DNA from 2 places in the Exiguobacterium sp. s127 genome. Region 2 is predicted to be linked to the other one. Evidence: predicted binding sites of a transcription regulator. Region 2 holds the regulator's gene; the other holds the start of a gene.
The links. The regulator Rex, encoded in region 2, represses fermentation and respiration genes when NADH is low (regulators of the CRP and FNR family bind a similar motif). The targets are predictions, from matches to a motif close to TTGTGAAATATTTCACAA.
Positions count from the first base shown of each region.

Region 1 (8,260 bases), on a different contig from region 2:
AGGCATTGGCAAACGCCATTCCGGCCATCGTTGACGCATTGTGAACTTTTTCGCGTGCTTCGGCATCGTCACCATTCGCATAAGCGCGTGGCAAGTAGTCGAAGATCATCTTGATCGCTTTTAGCGCCAGTCCGTCCGTATAGTCGTTCGCGAGGACGGAGACGAAGGCTTCTGTCGCATGTGTCAAGACGTCCATTCCGGTGTCAGCCGTGATTGATGCCGGGACCGTCATGACGAATTCCGGATCGATGATTGCGACGTCTGGTGTTAATGCATAGTCAGCAATCGGATACTTGACGTTTTTCTCTTTGTCCGTGATGACGGTAAACGGTGTGACTTCAGATCCTGTTCCAGACGTCGTCGGAATGGCGACGAACTTCGCTTTGTTACCGAGCGCCGGGAATTTATAGGCCCGTTTCCGGATATCGAGGAACTTTTGACGTAAGTTCGAGAACGTTTCGTTCGGTTGCTCGTAGAAGAGCCACATGCCTTTCGCTGCATCCATCGCTGATCCGCCACCGAGGGCGATGATCAAGTCCGGTTTGAAGTCGCGCATCGCTTGCGCTCCTGTCTGAACCGTTGCAACCGATGGATCCGGTTCGACTTGGTCGAAGATCCGGTAGCTGACGCCTGCCGGTAAGTTGCGGATGACTTTATCCGCGTAGCCGAACTCGACCATCGCTTGATCGGTGACGATCAACGCACGTGAGACATCTTGAATCGATTTCAAGTATTGGACTGAATTTTTTTCAAAGAAAATCTTTTCCGGTACTTTGAACCACTGCATGTTCACGCGTCGTCTCGCCACCTTCTTGACATTGAGTAGATGTTTCGCCGTTACGTTTTCAGAGACGGAGTTTTTCCCGTAAGAGCCGCAACCGAGTGTCAGTGATGGTGTCAATTCGTTATACAGATCACCAATCCCACCGTGTGCTGACGGGCTGTTGACGAGAATCCGGCAGGCTTTCATCCGCATTCCGAATGTCGTCATCAAGTCGTCATTCGTCGTGTGGATGACTGCCGTATGACCGAGGCCACCGATTTCAAGCATCCGTTCGGCGACATGGAACGCATCTTCCGTTGACTGGACGCTATACGCACCAAGGACAGGGCTTAGTTTTTCGTGTGAGAGTGGTTCTTCTGAGCCGACTTTTTCAAGTTCTGCGACGAGCATGACGGTATTGCTCGGGACGTCGATGCCGGCTTTTGCTGCGATCCATGTTGCCGGTTTCCCGACGATGTCAGCATTGACGGCACATGTATCGGTTTTGATGACGAGCGCTTCGAGACGTTTTTTCTCATCTGCTGTACAGAAGTAGCAACCGAGTGCTTCCATCTCCGCCCGAACTTCCGCGTAGATTTCCTGATCGATGATGACTGCTTGCTCCGATGCACAAATCATTCCGTTATCAAACGTTTTGGAGAGGACAAGGTCACTGACGGCACGTTTGATTTTTGCTGTTTTTTCGATGTAACATGGGACGTTCCCTGGTCCGACACCGAGTGCCGGCTTACCTGTTGAATAGGCTGATTTGACCATGCCGGCTCCGCCGGTCGCAAGGACCATCGCGATATCCGTGTGGTTCATCAAGACTTTTGTTGCTTCGAGTGACGGTTGTTCGACCCACTGGATACAGTCACGCGGTGCGCCCGCTTTGACAGCCGCGTCACGTAACGTTTTCGCTGCTTCGAGTGAGCAGTTTTGCGCTGACGGGTGGAAGGCGAAGATGATCGGGTTTCGTGTTTTAATCGCGATCAACGCTTTGAACATCGTCGTTGATGTCGGATTCGTCACAGGTGTGACGCCACAGACGACACCGACCGGTTCTGCGATATATGTTAGTCCGTTTTGAACATCTTCTTCTAAGACGCCGACCGTTTTTTCTTCACGGAGACTGTTATAGATATATTCTGTCGCAAACATATTTTTAATCATTTTATCTTCAAAGACACCACGTCCTGTTTCTTCTACGGCGAGTCGTGCCAGTTCAACGTGACGTTCGAGACCGGCAAGCGCCATGTCACGGACGATCGTATCGATTTTCTCTTGATCAAATGTTAATAATTCTTGTAATGCGGTTTGACCTTTTGCGACGATTTTATTGATCGTTTGTTCGACAGATGATACGTCTAGTTTGATTTTTTCTTTGACAGCCATGTTTGGTTTCCTCCCTATTTTGGAACGAATCTGAGTCTGCATTTCCTTACTAGATGTTAGGAATGCCAAGCTGATATTCAATAGTTTGTGCTTTCCTTCACAAATCAATCATACCGCCTTTTTGATGATTTGTGCATGACCATCCTGTGAACTATTTCACATCATTGAAAACGTTCTCATTCTCAAAAGGTGTTGTCGGACAAGGCATCCTTTTTGAATCCCTCGCCTGTGACTTTTCTCACAGGACCTGTTTTCTTTGCTTGTCTGACGGACGAAACATCGTGTAATCTATTAAAAGATACATATTTATTTGTTTTGAAGGAGGAAGTTTCATGACAATCGTCAACCAAATGCTTGCGTTCAACGAACAATTCGTCGAAGAAAAACAATACGAACAATTCATCTCGGATAAATTCCCCGATAAAAAGGTCGTGATCTTAACGTGTATGGATGCCCGCTTGACGGAACTCCTCCCGCACGCGCTCGGTCTAAAAAACGGCGATGCAAAAATCATTAAAAATGCCGGGGCCGTTCTGTCACACCCATTCGGTTCCGTCATGCGCTCGATCCTCGTCGCCTTATACGCACTCGGGGCGGAAGAAGTCATCGTCATCGGTCACCATGACTGCGGCATGAGTACGATCGACCCGGCAAACATGATTGCCGAGATGGAAGGACGCGGCATCAATCAACAAGTCCTAAAGACACTCGAAGCATCCGGCGTCGACTTGAAACAATGGTTACGCGGGTTCACGTCAGTCGAAGAAAACGTCAGTCATTCCGTCGGTCTGATTAAAAACCATCCATTATTACCACCGGGCACGAACGTCCACGGGCTCGTCATCGACCCCGGCACAGGGAAACTCGACCGCGTCGATTGCTAAACTTGTCCTTATATAGTAGAAAGAAGGTACGACCGACACCGGTCGTGCCTTTTTATGTTTTTTTCTTGACAGCAAAAAGAACGGTCTGTATGATACTTTAGTATAGTACAGTGATACCAAAAGAAAGCGTGGTTTTATAGTTATGTTCAATGCTGTTGTTTTAGCCGTTATCCTTTTATTTGTCTTAGCCATCTTCCGTGTCCACATCGTCCTCGCGATGGTCATCAGCGCTCTCGCCGGTGGTTTACTCGGCGGTCTTGGTTTAACGAAAACGATCGAAAGTTTCTCAGGCGGTCTTGGAGCCGGCGCAGAAATTGCCCTCAGTTATGCCTTGCTTGGTGCGTTCGCCGTCGCCCTGTCGAAAACAGGTTTGCCGGACGCCCTCGCACATAGCTTGATTGCTCGCTCAAAAGGAAGTGCCGATGCGACGTCGGTCAAGAAGTTAAAAGGGTTCATCATGTTCGCGATTTTATTACTCGCAATCAGTTCACAAAACGTCTTGCCGATTCACATCGCCTTCATTCCGATCATCATCCCGCCGTTACTCGGTCTGTTTAATGATTTGAAAATTGACCGGCGCCGGATGGCCATCATCATGACGTTTGGTCTCGTCACACCGTATATGTTTTTACCAATCGGTTTCGGTGATATCTATCTCAATCAGATTCTGTTACCGAACTTACAAGAAAACGGGATGGACACCGCTGGCGCATCAGTCATCAAAGCGATGGCGATTCCGGCGCTCGGGATGTTGTTCGGATTGTTACTCGGTTTATACAATTACCGGAAACCGCGTGAATATGAGATGCGGAACATCGCACCGGACGATTACGAGATTCCTATCGTCACGAAATCCAAATTATTACTGAGTTCAATTGTCGTCATCGCGACGCTCGTCGTCCAATTGACGACGGAATCGATGATCATCGCCGCGACGACCGGCCTCCTGCTCTTCCTCGTGTTACGACTCGTCCGCTTCAGCGAAGCAGACGATGTCATCACACGCGGTATGCGGATGATGTCGTTCATCGGATTCGTCATGATTTCAGCGAATGGCTTCTCAAACGTTTTACGTGAGACAGGTGATATCGAACCACTCGTTGAAAACTCAAAATCGTTAATGGGCGATTCGCAGCTCGTCGCTGCCTTCGTCATGCTATTGATTGGATTACTTGTCACTGTCGGAATCGGTTCAAGTTTCTCGACGATTCCGGTCATCGCCGCCATCTTCGTGCCGCTTTGCATCCAGTACGGATTCAGTCTCGAGGCGACGATTGCCATCATCGGTACAGCCGGTGCACTCGGTGACGCCGGTAGTCCGGCAAGTGATTCGACACTCGGACCGACGAGCGGATTGAATGCTGACGGACAACACGATCACATGCGTGAAACGGTCATTCCGACATTTTTACACTACAACTTACCATTGCTGATTTTCGGTACGATTGCTGCTGTCATTCTTTAATGAAGAAATCATCTCGTTTTAACGACGGGGTGATTTTTTTCTTTCCATTTTGCGTGGACTTCTCTAAAATGAAGGGATGAAGTGCAATTAAAGGAGTGTGGAACGTGTTATCTAGCGTCGTCAATACCGTCTTACTATATTTAGCCGACTTAGGTTATGTCGGAATCGCGCTTGGCTTGATGATTGAAATCATCCCGAGTGAGATCGTCTTATCCTATGGTGGGTTCATGATTTCTCAAGGGACGATCGGCTGGCCACTCGCTATCGTCGCCGCCGTCATCGGTGGATTGTTCTCGCAATTGTTTTTGTACTGGTTCGCCCGCTACGGCGGTCGTCCCCTCATCTTGAAGTACGGAAAATATGTATTGATCACTGAACACCATCTTGATCTCGCAGAACGTTGGTTCGTCAAATACGGACAAGGTGTCATTTTCGGGGCACGATTCATCCCCGTCGTCCGCCATGCGATCTCCATTCCGGCAGGTCTCGCCAAAATGGATCAAACAAAGTTCTCAATCTACACGATTCTCGCAATCATCCCGTGGTCGATTTTATTTCTCTATCTCGGTGAGACACTCGGAACGAACTGGCGCTCGATTAAAGGCGTCGCCGCTCCCTATACGAACGGCATCTTAATCGCAGCGGTCGTCATGATCGTCTTGTACGTCGCCCTCAAGAAACGCCAACGTACGACGTAATCCGTTTACAGCCTGTCCTACTGCGACAGGCTTTTTTTAAAAGGAGTGATTTCTATTGGAGACATCAAAAACCGTAACCATGCATCTGGATCGTGTCACTGCCTCACATATCCGTGGAACGCATATCGCGACGGGACTGACGATTGCCGGTCATATTCTACTCGTCGAACAAATCTACGATGAAAAACGACACCGTCCTTTCTTGCATGTCCATCGGATTCATGACCAGTGGCGCAATACGATCATCATCGCCCAGGAAGACGTTGAATTCAGTTATGTCGAATCGTTTTCCGACGGACGGATCCTGCTCGTCGCCTCGCGTTGTGATGACGATGTCGACGGATCATGGTTACCAAATGCTTTTATTTACGATCAAGTCGGTCATCTGATTAACAGTTATTGTCTAGACGACGGAATTCAAAATGTCCAAGTCGATGAGCGTGACCACATTTGGGTCAGTTATTTCGATGAAGGCGTCTTTGCTGACGCCGCGACCAATTCAGTTGGGTCGTTCGGCCTCGTCGCTTTTAACGACCAGGGGAAAGTCGTCTTTAAAAATCGCGACTATCCCATCGATGACTGTTATGCAATGAACGTCTCGTCTGCGAATGATGTCTGGTTCTTTTATTACTCCGACTACCGGATCGTTCAACTGCAAGGAGGAACGAGTCAGGCGTTCCACGCACCGAAACGGCCGTTCACAGATTTTGCTATTTATAAGGACTATCTCGTCTCGACGGATAATACGCAGACCCACGTCTTACAGCAACAAGGAAAACGGTATGTCGAGCAAGGACGGATGTCCTTCATGTCGGAGCAGGATGAATGCTTGTCCGGAACCATCAAGATGCGAAAGAATCAAATTGTGTTGACGACAGATACACGTCTTTATACAGGAAAATTAAATGATTTAAGTTTCAGAACAGTATAAAACACCTCGAATTCGAACAGTTTTTTTGTTCGAATTCGAGGTGTTTTTCATTATTTTTTGAGTGCTCCCCGCGCGTTGAGTGCCGCAAACACAACCATCGCAAGACTGAGAACAGCCGCGACAAGCACCCCTTGCGTATAGACACTCCAGTCAATCGTCTCACGTAGCAAAACGGCCCGCATCCCTTCCATGATGTAGGTCGTCGGGTTGATCGTCGCAGCAATCTTTAACCATTCCGCCTCAATCAATTCTTTCGGGACGAATGTCGTCGATAGGAAAATCAACGGGAAGAACAACAATGTTCCGGCTTGCGCCGCCTGTGCATTGCGTGTTTTCAAGGCGACTCCGACCGAATAGCCGGCAAAGGCGAGTCCGAAGCCGAGCGCAAGGATGATCGTCAAGAAAAATCCGGCGGCTCCGGCTGGAATCGATAATCCGAGTAAAAAGCCCATGCTGAAGATTAACAACGTCTGGACGAACAACTGTAACATCCCGGCAAGCATCGGCCCGAGGACGATGGCTGTCCGCGAAACCGGCGTCAACAGCAAACGTGCGAAGTAACCGCTCTCGATATCTTTGACGAGCGCCTGCCCGGCACCCCCTGCCCCACCGACTGCACCGGAGACGATTGAGACCGGCAAGATGAAGTTCAAGTAATCAACGCCGCCGAACTGGGGCAGACTCGAGATGCCGGATAATCCGCTCGTATAGACGAGCAGGAAAAAGACGCTGATGATTAAATTCGGGATGAATGAGAACGGATTCCGTAACGTCACGAGTAAACTGCGTTTTGTCAAAATCAAGGTTTCCCGCCACATGTCACTTGTCCTCCTTATACGCTTGACCGGTCAACTGAATGAAAACATCATCGAGTGACGGCTGTTTGACGGCAAGCGATCGTGCTGTCAGCTGATGGTCATCCAAATAGCGGACGACTTGTTTGAGCGTCTCTGTTCCATCCGACGGCAGGAGAACGGTCTCTTTTTCAATCCGTCCCGAAAATGCCGCTCGAAACGCTTCACTGGCGGATTCGTCTTCAAGGACAACTTCAATTCGTTCAGCTCCGTTCATCGCTTTCAGTTCTGCCGCTGTTCCTTCGGCGATCAACTTACCGTCATTGATGATCGCGATCCGGTCCGCCAGCTGATCCGCTTCTTCCAAGTATTGTGTCGTCAAGAAAATCGTCGTCCCGTATTCTTCATTCAAGCGCCGGACTTCCGTCCAAATCTGTAACCGGCTTGCCGGATCAAGACCCGTCGTCGGTTCATCGAGAAACAGGACGGTCGGTTGGTGAACGAGCGTCAGTGCCAAGTCGAGCCGCCGCTTCATCCCGCCGGAATACGTACCGGACCGGCGTTTGCCATCTGCTGCTAAACCAACAAGCTCCAATAATTCATGGGCTCGTTCGACTGCTTTCTCTTCGGAAAAACCAAACAATTTACCTTGCAGTACGAGCAACTCCTGCCCCGTCAAATCATTATCGATACCTGTTTCCTGCAGAGCGACGCCGATCTGGAGCCGGACGTTTTTTTGATCGCGTTCGATATCGTATTGATTAATCGTCGCGTGACCGGACGAGACGGCAATCAACGTCGTCAGCATCTGAACCGTCGTCGACTTGCCGGCACCGTTCGGTCCAAGAAAAGCAAAAATCTCTCCTTTTTTTACGTGAAACGATATCTGGTCGACTACTTTTTTCCCGTTGTACTCCTTCGTCAACTGCTCTACTTCAATCACGGTCATCCGTCCTTTCTGCACTAAGACCATCTTTACGTTGCTTCATTACCTTTACCCCCTTTTCCTTGTTTGCACAACAACGGGCAAACCCCAAATGGATTTGCCCGTTGCTTTGATTCGTTATACCACGTCGTGTGCGACCGAAGCGACACACCACTTGTCTTTTAATTGCGCAATCCGTTGTTTTCCTTCATAGGAGTTCATCCAAAGATTCATGACATCCAGGACTTCCGTTTGCCGATCTTGAATGAGATAACTTTTTTCGGCCGGAATCCATTTTTCCTTAATTTTCGGGGCACCTAACCGGACATCAAGCGATGCGTAATAAATCGCTTCGACGGTATCCGTGATCATGACATCCACTTCTCCCGTTGCGACTGCCGCTGG
Region 1 is NZ_JACSMO010000005.1:154,338-162,597, reverse strand. Features, by position in the region: gene adhE (bifunctional acetaldehyde-CoA/alcohol dehydrogenase) at 1-2,158, opposite strand, end outside; gene KNP98_RS08745 (beta-class carbonic anhydrase) at 2,491-3,042, shown strand; gene KNP98_RS08740 (Na+/H+ antiporter family protein) at 3,185-4,507, shown strand; gene uptA (undecaprenyl phosphate transporter UptA) at 4,612-5,205, shown strand; gene KNP98_RS08730 (hypothetical protein) at 5,261-6,136, shown strand; gene KNP98_RS08725 (ABC transporter permease) at 6,187-6,954, opposite strand; gene KNP98_RS08720 (ATP-binding cassette domain-containing protein) at 6,956-7,879, opposite strand; gene KNP98_RS08715 (transporter substrate-binding domain-containing protein) at 7,994-8,260, opposite strand, start outside.
Region 1: the regulator Rex is predicted to act here: its motif matches at 2,303-2,320, upstream of adhE (bifunctional acetaldehyde-CoA/alcohol dehydrogenase).

Region 2 (8,260 bases):
GCGACCGATGCGGAAAAGGAATCCTTCCAGCCGATGGTCGACCGTCTTGACGCGGAGCAAGTACAAGCAGAAGTCATCTCAAAGCACGAAGTAGTCGCAGTCGAGAACAATAAGAAACGCACATTGACGCTCTATAAAGTTTTTTATAAAGATACAGATCAAAAAGAGTACCTCTTCTTCATCGAAAAAGACGGTGGACTGAAGCTAGATCTCTTTAAAAAAGGATATTCGCGTCTTGCGAATTACTAAAAAACAGCCGATTTTCCTCGATGTAACGGAGGAGTATCGGCTGTCTTTTTAATTAACTTCATTTCCATTCGAGCAAACCGTTCAAGTCGTCATAGATGCTGTCGGGGTCGAGGTTCAGTTCTTCGACCGGTAAGCCGGACCGGTTGATCCAGGCCGTCCGGAAACCGAAGCTCTTCGCTCCGGTGATGTCCCATCCGTTCGAGGACATGAACAAGACTTCCTCGCGTTTCAGACCGAGTGTGTTCAGCGCATGCATATAAGCAGCAGGCGTCGGTTTGTATTGTTTGATGTCATCAACGCTGATGATGTGATCAAACAGTGATCCGAGTCCGGACTGTTCGATTAACGGGTCAAGCATATCGTGGGAGCCGTTTGAAAAGACGGCCAATTGTTTGCCGCTCATCTCTTGTAAGACTGCTTCGACTTCGTCGTAATGCGACAGCTCGAGATAGGCCTCCATTAAGGCAGCAATGTTTTCTTCCGTCACATGCAACTTCAATTGTAAGAGGGCATAACGGAGTGCATCACGCGTCACTTGACTGAACGGAACGTATTGTCCATTCAGTTGACGTAAAAAGGAATATTCAAGTTGTTTTTGACGCCAGACTTGGCTGATGTCTGCGCCATGCTCCGGATAGAGTTCTTCTGCTTTGACTTTAACAGCATGAACGTCAAATAATGTACCATAGACATCAAAGACGAGTGCTTTTATTGATTGTGTCATAGTTATCACCTTTCTATTTTCCATGTTATCTTTTAGTAGTTCCCAAAATCGTGAGCGGCTGAAACGCATATTCAATAAATTGCATCAGGTATAAGAAAATCGATTGTTGGGAATTCTATATATACCGCGTTCATATATGCTCAATGAAATGGAGGAAATTATGTCACGCCAACAAAAAGGAGTACGTCTTGCATTCGTGTTACTCGTCATCATCGGTCTGATTTGGTTCAGTCGATCGTATTTAAATGTTAGTCCGACAGACATCAAGGAATGGATTTTATCGTTCGGGATGTGGGCACCGATTCTTTATATCGTCCTCTATACCGTACGTCCGTTGATTTTCTTTCCGGCGTCTGTCCTGTCAATCACAGGCGGACTCGCCTTCGGCGCCTTGATGGGGACGGTCTATACCGTCATCGGTGCTACACTAGGAGCAGTCGTCGCCTTCTTAGTCGCAAAAAAACTGGGTAAGGGATTTATTAAGAACGGTGCCGGAAAAGTCGATCAAATCCAGCAACAGCTCGAAAAAAATGGGTTCATCTATGTCTTAATTTTTCGGTTGTTGCCGATTTTTAATTTTGACTTGATCAGTTACGCAGCTGGACTCTCGAAAGTTCGTTTATTGCCGTTCTTCTTAGCTACGCTGATCGGAATCATTCCCGGAACGTTCGCCTATAACTTTTTAGGGAGCAGTATCGTCTCGAAAGACCCACGAATCATCATTGGTGCAATCATTGTCTTTTTAATTTTGACAATCGTGCCGTGGTATCTTCAAAAACGCTGGAAAGCGAAAAAGAATCTTGGTTAAGCATTACATCACGGGACTCTTCCGACATCGGAAGAGTCCTCTTGTCTGTATAGCGATTGCTTCTTGAATGCGTTCTTTGTTAAAGCGTTAGTTCATGACAAGCTGTTCGACGTGCTTGAAAAATTCTTGTGCAAATGACCGGCAAGCCTGTTGTTTGTCGGCCGTATCCGGGTCAAATTCAATCTTTAGACCAGGTAAGACGACTTGTGCACCAGCTGACGTCAGAGCTTGTTCAAGCAGATCGACGGCCGCACAATATTTCGGATAATCGCGGTCACCGGAACCAAAGGCAGCAGCCGGAATCGCGATTGAACTGGCAGCGAGCTCATCGACGAAGTCTTCTGCTTCATAGGGGAGATCACCGTCGCCCCACGTGTAAGAACCAAGCAGGACGGCATCATACTGCGCTAAGTCGCTTGGATATAGTTGATCGAGTTCTTCCGTCTGCACCTGGCAGCCGTTTTGCTCGAGTTCTGATTTAAGTAAGTGCATGATGTCTTCCGTGTTGCCAGACATGCTGACGAAACCGATCATGATTTTCATGACGTGACACATCCTTTCATGGTAGGACACGACTTCATTCTAAATGAAAAGGATTCTCAATGCAAAAAAGAATAAAAAAAGACACCACATGCCCAACATGGATGTCTTCTTTTCAGTCAATCTTGTAACTCAGCCCATTCTTCGATCGAACGAATTACAGGCTCAAGCTGACGACCTTTGTCTGTCAAACTGTATTGAATTTTTATCGGACGTTCCGGAATGACGGTCCGGGCTACGATACCTTCCGCCTCAAGTTCCTTCATGCGTTCCGTTAACATACGACCAGAGAGCTCGGGAATCGCATCTTGAATTTCATTGAAACGACAGGTCTTCGTCAAGAGATGACGTAAAATCAAACCCGTCCACTTCTTGCCCAATATTTCAAAGGCATGTTCGACTTTCGGACAAAGGGCCGTCGGAATTAGTGTATTCTCCATCAGCGCTCATCCTTTCTTATATATGTAGTATACCCACTTTGACGCTAAAATACGAATTATTTTACTTATAGTAATAAAAATAACGAAAACAAATCTATTTACTTTTAGTAAGTGATAGTTTAGTATCGATATTAAGTTACTAATAGTAATTAAAAAACATTAAGTAAAAAGAGTTTTATACATGATGGATTTAGGATTATTTCTGATTCGGTTGATTATCGGCTTAACATTTGCGGCACACGGAACACAAAAATTATTTGGATGGTTCGGTGGACATGGTATCGCAGGGACAGGCGGTTGGTTTGAGTCCATCGGGATGAAGCCAGGGAAAACACTTGCACTGATGGCAGGGATTGCTGAACTGGTCGGAGGATTATTATTCGCCGGTGGATTATTCCTGTGGATTGCAGCCCTCCTGATCATCGGTTCGATGATCGTCGCAATCGTCAAAGTGCATGGGACGAATGGTTACTGGGTGACGCAAAACGGGTACGAATACAACATGGCACTGATCGTCATCGCCTTAGGCGTTGCGATGATCGGAGCTGGAGACTATTCACTCGCAGCACTTATCGGGTGATCGAAAAGGACGGTTTTTATGAAATTTGATGCAGCAGACTTAAGTCCAAAAGAAAACTATAAATTGTTGATCGGCAGCATCATTCCACGGCCCATCGCTTTCGTGACGACGAAAGGGGCAGATGGAGTCGTCAATGCGGCGCCATTTTCCTTTTTCACGGTCGCTTCAAGCAACCCGCCGCAACTGGTCATCGCCGTCCAGCAGACGGAGCAAGGGCAAAAGGATACCGCAAAAAACATCTTGCTGAATCAGGAATACGTCATCCATATCGTCAGTGAAGAAATCGTCGAGGCAGTCAATGAAACCGCGGCACCACTCGCATATGGTGAAAGTGAACTCGAACGGACGAATTTGACGTTGGTCGATAGTGATTTGATCGATGTTCCGGCTGTCGCAGAAGCGAAGATCCGCTTTGAATTGAAGCTGACGAATCATCTCGAACTCGAAGGGGCCAACCTCTTGATTGGGGAGATCGTCCGGTATCACGTCGCGGATGAACTCGTCGAGTCGTTCCGGATTGATCCGGATGGTTTAAAAGCGATCGCCCGTCTCGCAGGTAACGACTATGCGAAAGTCGGAGACATCTTTACGATTGCCCGACCGACGAGCTGAAGGCGGATCGACGAGTAGGACTAGTATTTTTTAGAAGCAAAAAGGCACGTCCCGAACGCGGGACGTGCCTTCAGCGTATAGCCAAACTCTTATAAATCACGAAAATTTTACATGAGGATGCTGTCAGTTCACGCTTCCCTGTCTCGCCTCGTCTTCAAAGCGGCAATCTTCCGCGCCGCTACAGCAGAGCTGCAGGGTCGCGACCGATTGCTTTTCGCTTTAAAAGCGATTCGAGACGGATTGCGCTCTAAACCGTCTACAGTCTAAAAAGCGTCACGTTTCGTTGACTCCTACGGGAAAAAGTGCGTTTTTAACGCGACTTGCCAGAAGCAGGCAAGACCCTGCTCGTTGTCCGCTAGGATCAAGGAGCAACGGCTTGCGCCTCGCCCGAGGTAATCAACGAAAACAGACGCTTGATTGTGATAGTACCTTGTCTACAGTCTAAAGGCACGTCCCGAACGCGGGACGTGCCTTTTTATGTCGGACAACTGAAGAAGTTACTCTGCATGGTGACGTTTTTCGTACTGGAAACCATCGAGTAGAAAAAAGAGAATCGCCAGTGCCCAAATCCCGAGACAGCTGATCAAAAAGGCGACGAGCGGTGAAACGGCTCCGTAATAGCTGATGATTAACGGGTCATTCAGTTCAACGAACATCTGGGTCGTCAGCAACGTACAGATTAATCCGGATAAGAGGCTGATGAAGAGACCACTCCACGTCTTAATCACGAGACCAATCATACACGAGATGAGGATGAACAACAGGACGACGGCATTAAAGGCATCCGGCCGGATGAAGGCCGACACGTAGTCGGCATACATCGGAACGAAATAGAGCACCCCGGACAATAACCCTTGAACGAGGTTGATGACATAACTTTTCGAGCGCATTAGTGGAAACTCTCCCATCGTTCCATCAGTTCGAGGAGGTCCGTATCAATCTGATCCCGTTCTGCCGACAGCGCCGTCGCCTTCGGAATATCGTTGAAGACTTCCGGTTCGCAAAGCAGTTGTTCGATTTCAGTTGATCGAGTTTCCAGCCGTTCGATGTCTTGTTCGAGTTGTTCGAGCTGTTGTTTCTTTTTTCGTTCTTCTTTTTGCGCATCTTTGTCGATGCTTTTCGAAGCAGCGACTTTGATTGCTTTTTCTTCCTCTGCTTCGAGGCGGGCGATTTCTTCTTTCTCGGCCTTCTTCTCCATATAGTAAGAGTAGTCGCCGAGATAATCCGTCACACCGTCCGGATTCATCTCGATGACGCGTGTCGCAACCCGGTCGATGAAGTAACGGTCGTGGGAGACGAACAGGAGCGTGCCTTCATAGTCGACAAGCGCGTTCTCAAGCACCATCTTCGAATCAAGATCGAGGTGATTGGTCGGCTCATCGAGAATGAGGACGTTCGTTTTGCGTAATTTTAACTTCGCGAGGGCGAGGCGTCCGCGCTCGCCGCCGGATAATTCATGAACGAGCTTGAAGACATCATCACCACTGAACAGGAATTGACCGAGGACGGACCGGACTTGTTGTTCCCGCATCAACGGCCACTCGTTCCAAATTTCATCGATGACCCGGTTGCGGTCGTTGAGCTCGGCTTGCTCCTGATCGTAGTAACCGACGGAAACGCCGGTCCCGAAACGATGTTCACCGAATAACGGTTTAATCCGGTTGACAAGAACTTTCAGTAACGTCGATTTTCCGATTCCGTTCGGACCAACGAGGGCGAGGGATTCGCCACGTTGTAAGCGGAACGTGATGCCTTTTGAGACGGCTTCTTCATAGCCGACCGCGAGTTGCGTGACTTGTAACACATCGTTCCCACTTTGTTTTTCAATCGGGAACGACAGGACGGTGCTGCGTTCATCCCCATCCGGACGATCAATCCGGTCGACTTTTTCAAGACGTTTGCGGACGCTTTGTGCGCGTTTCGTCGTCGTCGCCCGTGCGATGTTACGCTGGATGAAGTCTTGCATCTTCGCGATGTCTTCCTGTTGCTGTTCGAACTGCTTCATCTCTTGTTCATACAGTGCTGCCTTTTGTTCCAAGTACTTCGTGTAGTTGCCGGTAAACTTCCGGCAGACGTTGCGTGACAGTTCATAAACGACGTTGACGACCTGGTCGAGGAAGTAACGATCGTGGGAGACGATCAAGACCGCTCCACGGTAACCAGCCAGGTAACTTTCGAGCCAAGAGAGTGTATCGATGTCGAGGTGGTTCGTCGGCTCATCAAGAATCAACAGCTCAGGTGCCTGAAGCAACATCTTCGCCAGTGCGAGTCGCGTCCGTTGTCCACCGGATAGCGTCTGGATCCGGCGTGAATAATCGTCCGGATAAAAACGCATCCCGTGCAGGACGGAGCGGATGTTGGCTTCGAACTGATAGCCGCCGGCGTCCGAGAAGTCATGTTGTGCCTGATCGTATGTTTTCAACAGACGGTCGTAAGCAACAGCATCATTCAAGATATGGTCCATCCCCATCTCAATCTCCATCCGACGGAGCGAACGTTCCTGCTCTTGCAGGTGTTCGAACACGGTCAACATTTCATTCCAAATCGTTTCATTCGACTCAAGACCACTGTCCTGGGCGAGGTAACCGATTTTCACTTCCTTACTCTTCATGATCTCACCAGAGTCATGACTGAGCTCTCCGGCGATGATTTTTAAAAGTGTCGATTTTCCGGCACCATTTCGTCCGACGAGCGCAATCCGGTCTCGCTCCTGTACTTCGAGTTTAATATTGTCTAAAATCGGCTCAACACCGAATGATTTTGATAGTTGGTTCACTTGTAAGAGAATCATAAAAACATCCATCCTTCCACCCTTTAGTCTATCATGAAAAAAACGCAGGAGTCCCGTGGAATATATTATTTGTTAGTCTATGTGAAGTGGTTTACAATCAAAGAGAATAGAATTCTTTGCATTGATTTGGGTGCCACGTCAGAACGTGGCCGAAGGGGGAACTGCAGTATGAATGGGCCAGACACAAAAATACCACAAGCGACGGCGAAACGACTGCCGTTATATTATCGTTTCATTCAGAGTCTTTATAACTCAGGCAAGCTGCGCGTCTCTTCAGCAGAGCTCAGTGAAGCGGTCAAAGTCGATTCAGCGACGATCCGCCGCGATTTTTCCTACTTTGGGGCGTTAGGGAAAAAAGGATACGGTTACAACGTACAACATCTATTGACGTTTTTCCGAAAGACACTGAATCAGGATGAAGTCACGAATGTGGCACTTGTCGGGGTCGGACATCTCGGAACGGCGTTTGCAAATTATAACTTTTTAAAGAATAATAGTACTCGGATAGTCGTTGCGTTTGATGCGGACGAAAACAAGGTCGGAACAACGACGCAAGACGTTCCTATCTATCATGTCTCTGACATGAAAGAGCAAATCGAAGCGAACAAGGTTGATGTCGCCATCTTGACGGTCCCATCCCAGTTCGCACAGTCAGTAGCGGATGAGTTAGTTGAGTATGGTGTGACCGGAATCCTGAACTTTACACCGGCGCGGTTGAACGTACCGGCCCATGTTCGGGTCCATCACATCGATTTGTCGATCGAGTTGCAGTCACTAGTTTATTTCATGAAGCATTATTCGCAATCAGCTGAAGGAGTGAAATCATAATGGAAAACCTTATTCCATCAACCATCGCGTTCATCGGACCAGGAAGCATCGCCTTGATCGGTGCCGTCGCCTTGATTATCTTCGGACCGAAAAAGTTACCGGAGCTCGGTCGTGCTGCCGGTCAGACGTTAAAAGAGTTCAAGAGTGCGACACACGGCATCATGGACGATGATAAAGACAACAAGGATGAATCGAAAGAGAAGTGATTAAATTATGGCGATTGATCAAGAACAGAGTGTGACATCGCATCTAGACGAGTTGCGCAAGCGGATCGTCTGGTCACTCATCATCGTCGTCGTCTTGTTCGCCGCGGCCTTTCCGCTCGTCCGACCGCTCGTGCGTTTTCTGCAGTCGGACCTGAAAGAGCTCGGCATCGGATTGAATGCCTTTAATGTGGCCGATCCCCTGATGTTGTACTTGAATTTAGCGTTCATCATCGCGGTCGTCCTGGCTTCACCATTTTGGATGTACCAGCTATGGGCGTTCATCCGACCTGGTTTATTCGAACAGGAACAAAAAGCGACCTTGACGTATATTCCGGTCACGTTTTTCTTATTTTTGTCCGGGATCGCGTTCTCTTATTTTTGGTTACTTCCGTTTCTACTCAAAGTATCGACGGAACTTGGGCAAGAGCTCGGCATCGAGCAAGTCATCGGGGTCGAAAACTATTTCAGTTTCTTAATCCGGC
Region 2 is NZ_JACSMO010000009.1:3,572-11,831, forward strand. Features, by position in the region: gene KNP98_RS11665 (hypothetical protein) at 1-249, shown strand, start outside; gene KNP98_RS11670 (haloacid dehalogenase type II) at 308-973, opposite strand; gene KNP98_RS11675 (TVP38/TMEM64 family protein) at 1,134-1,781, shown strand; gene KNP98_RS11680 (flavodoxin) at 1,869-2,324, opposite strand; gene KNP98_RS11685 (winged helix-turn-helix transcriptional regulator) at 2,441-2,761, opposite strand; gene KNP98_RS11690 (DoxX family protein) at 2,943-3,341, shown strand; gene KNP98_RS11695 (flavin reductase family protein) at 3,360-3,953, shown strand; gene KNP98_RS11700 (hypothetical protein) at 4,071-4,220, shown strand; gene KNP98_RS11705 (hypothetical protein) at 4,451-4,843, opposite strand; gene KNP98_RS11710 (ABC-F family ATP-binding cassette domain-containing protein) at 4,843-6,744, opposite strand; gene KNP98_RS11715 (redox-sensing transcriptional repressor Rex) at 6,913-7,572, shown strand; gene KNP98_RS11720 (twin-arginine translocase TatA/TatE family subunit) at 7,572-7,778, shown strand; gene tatC (twin-arginine translocase subunit TatC) at 7,786-8,260, shown strand, end outside.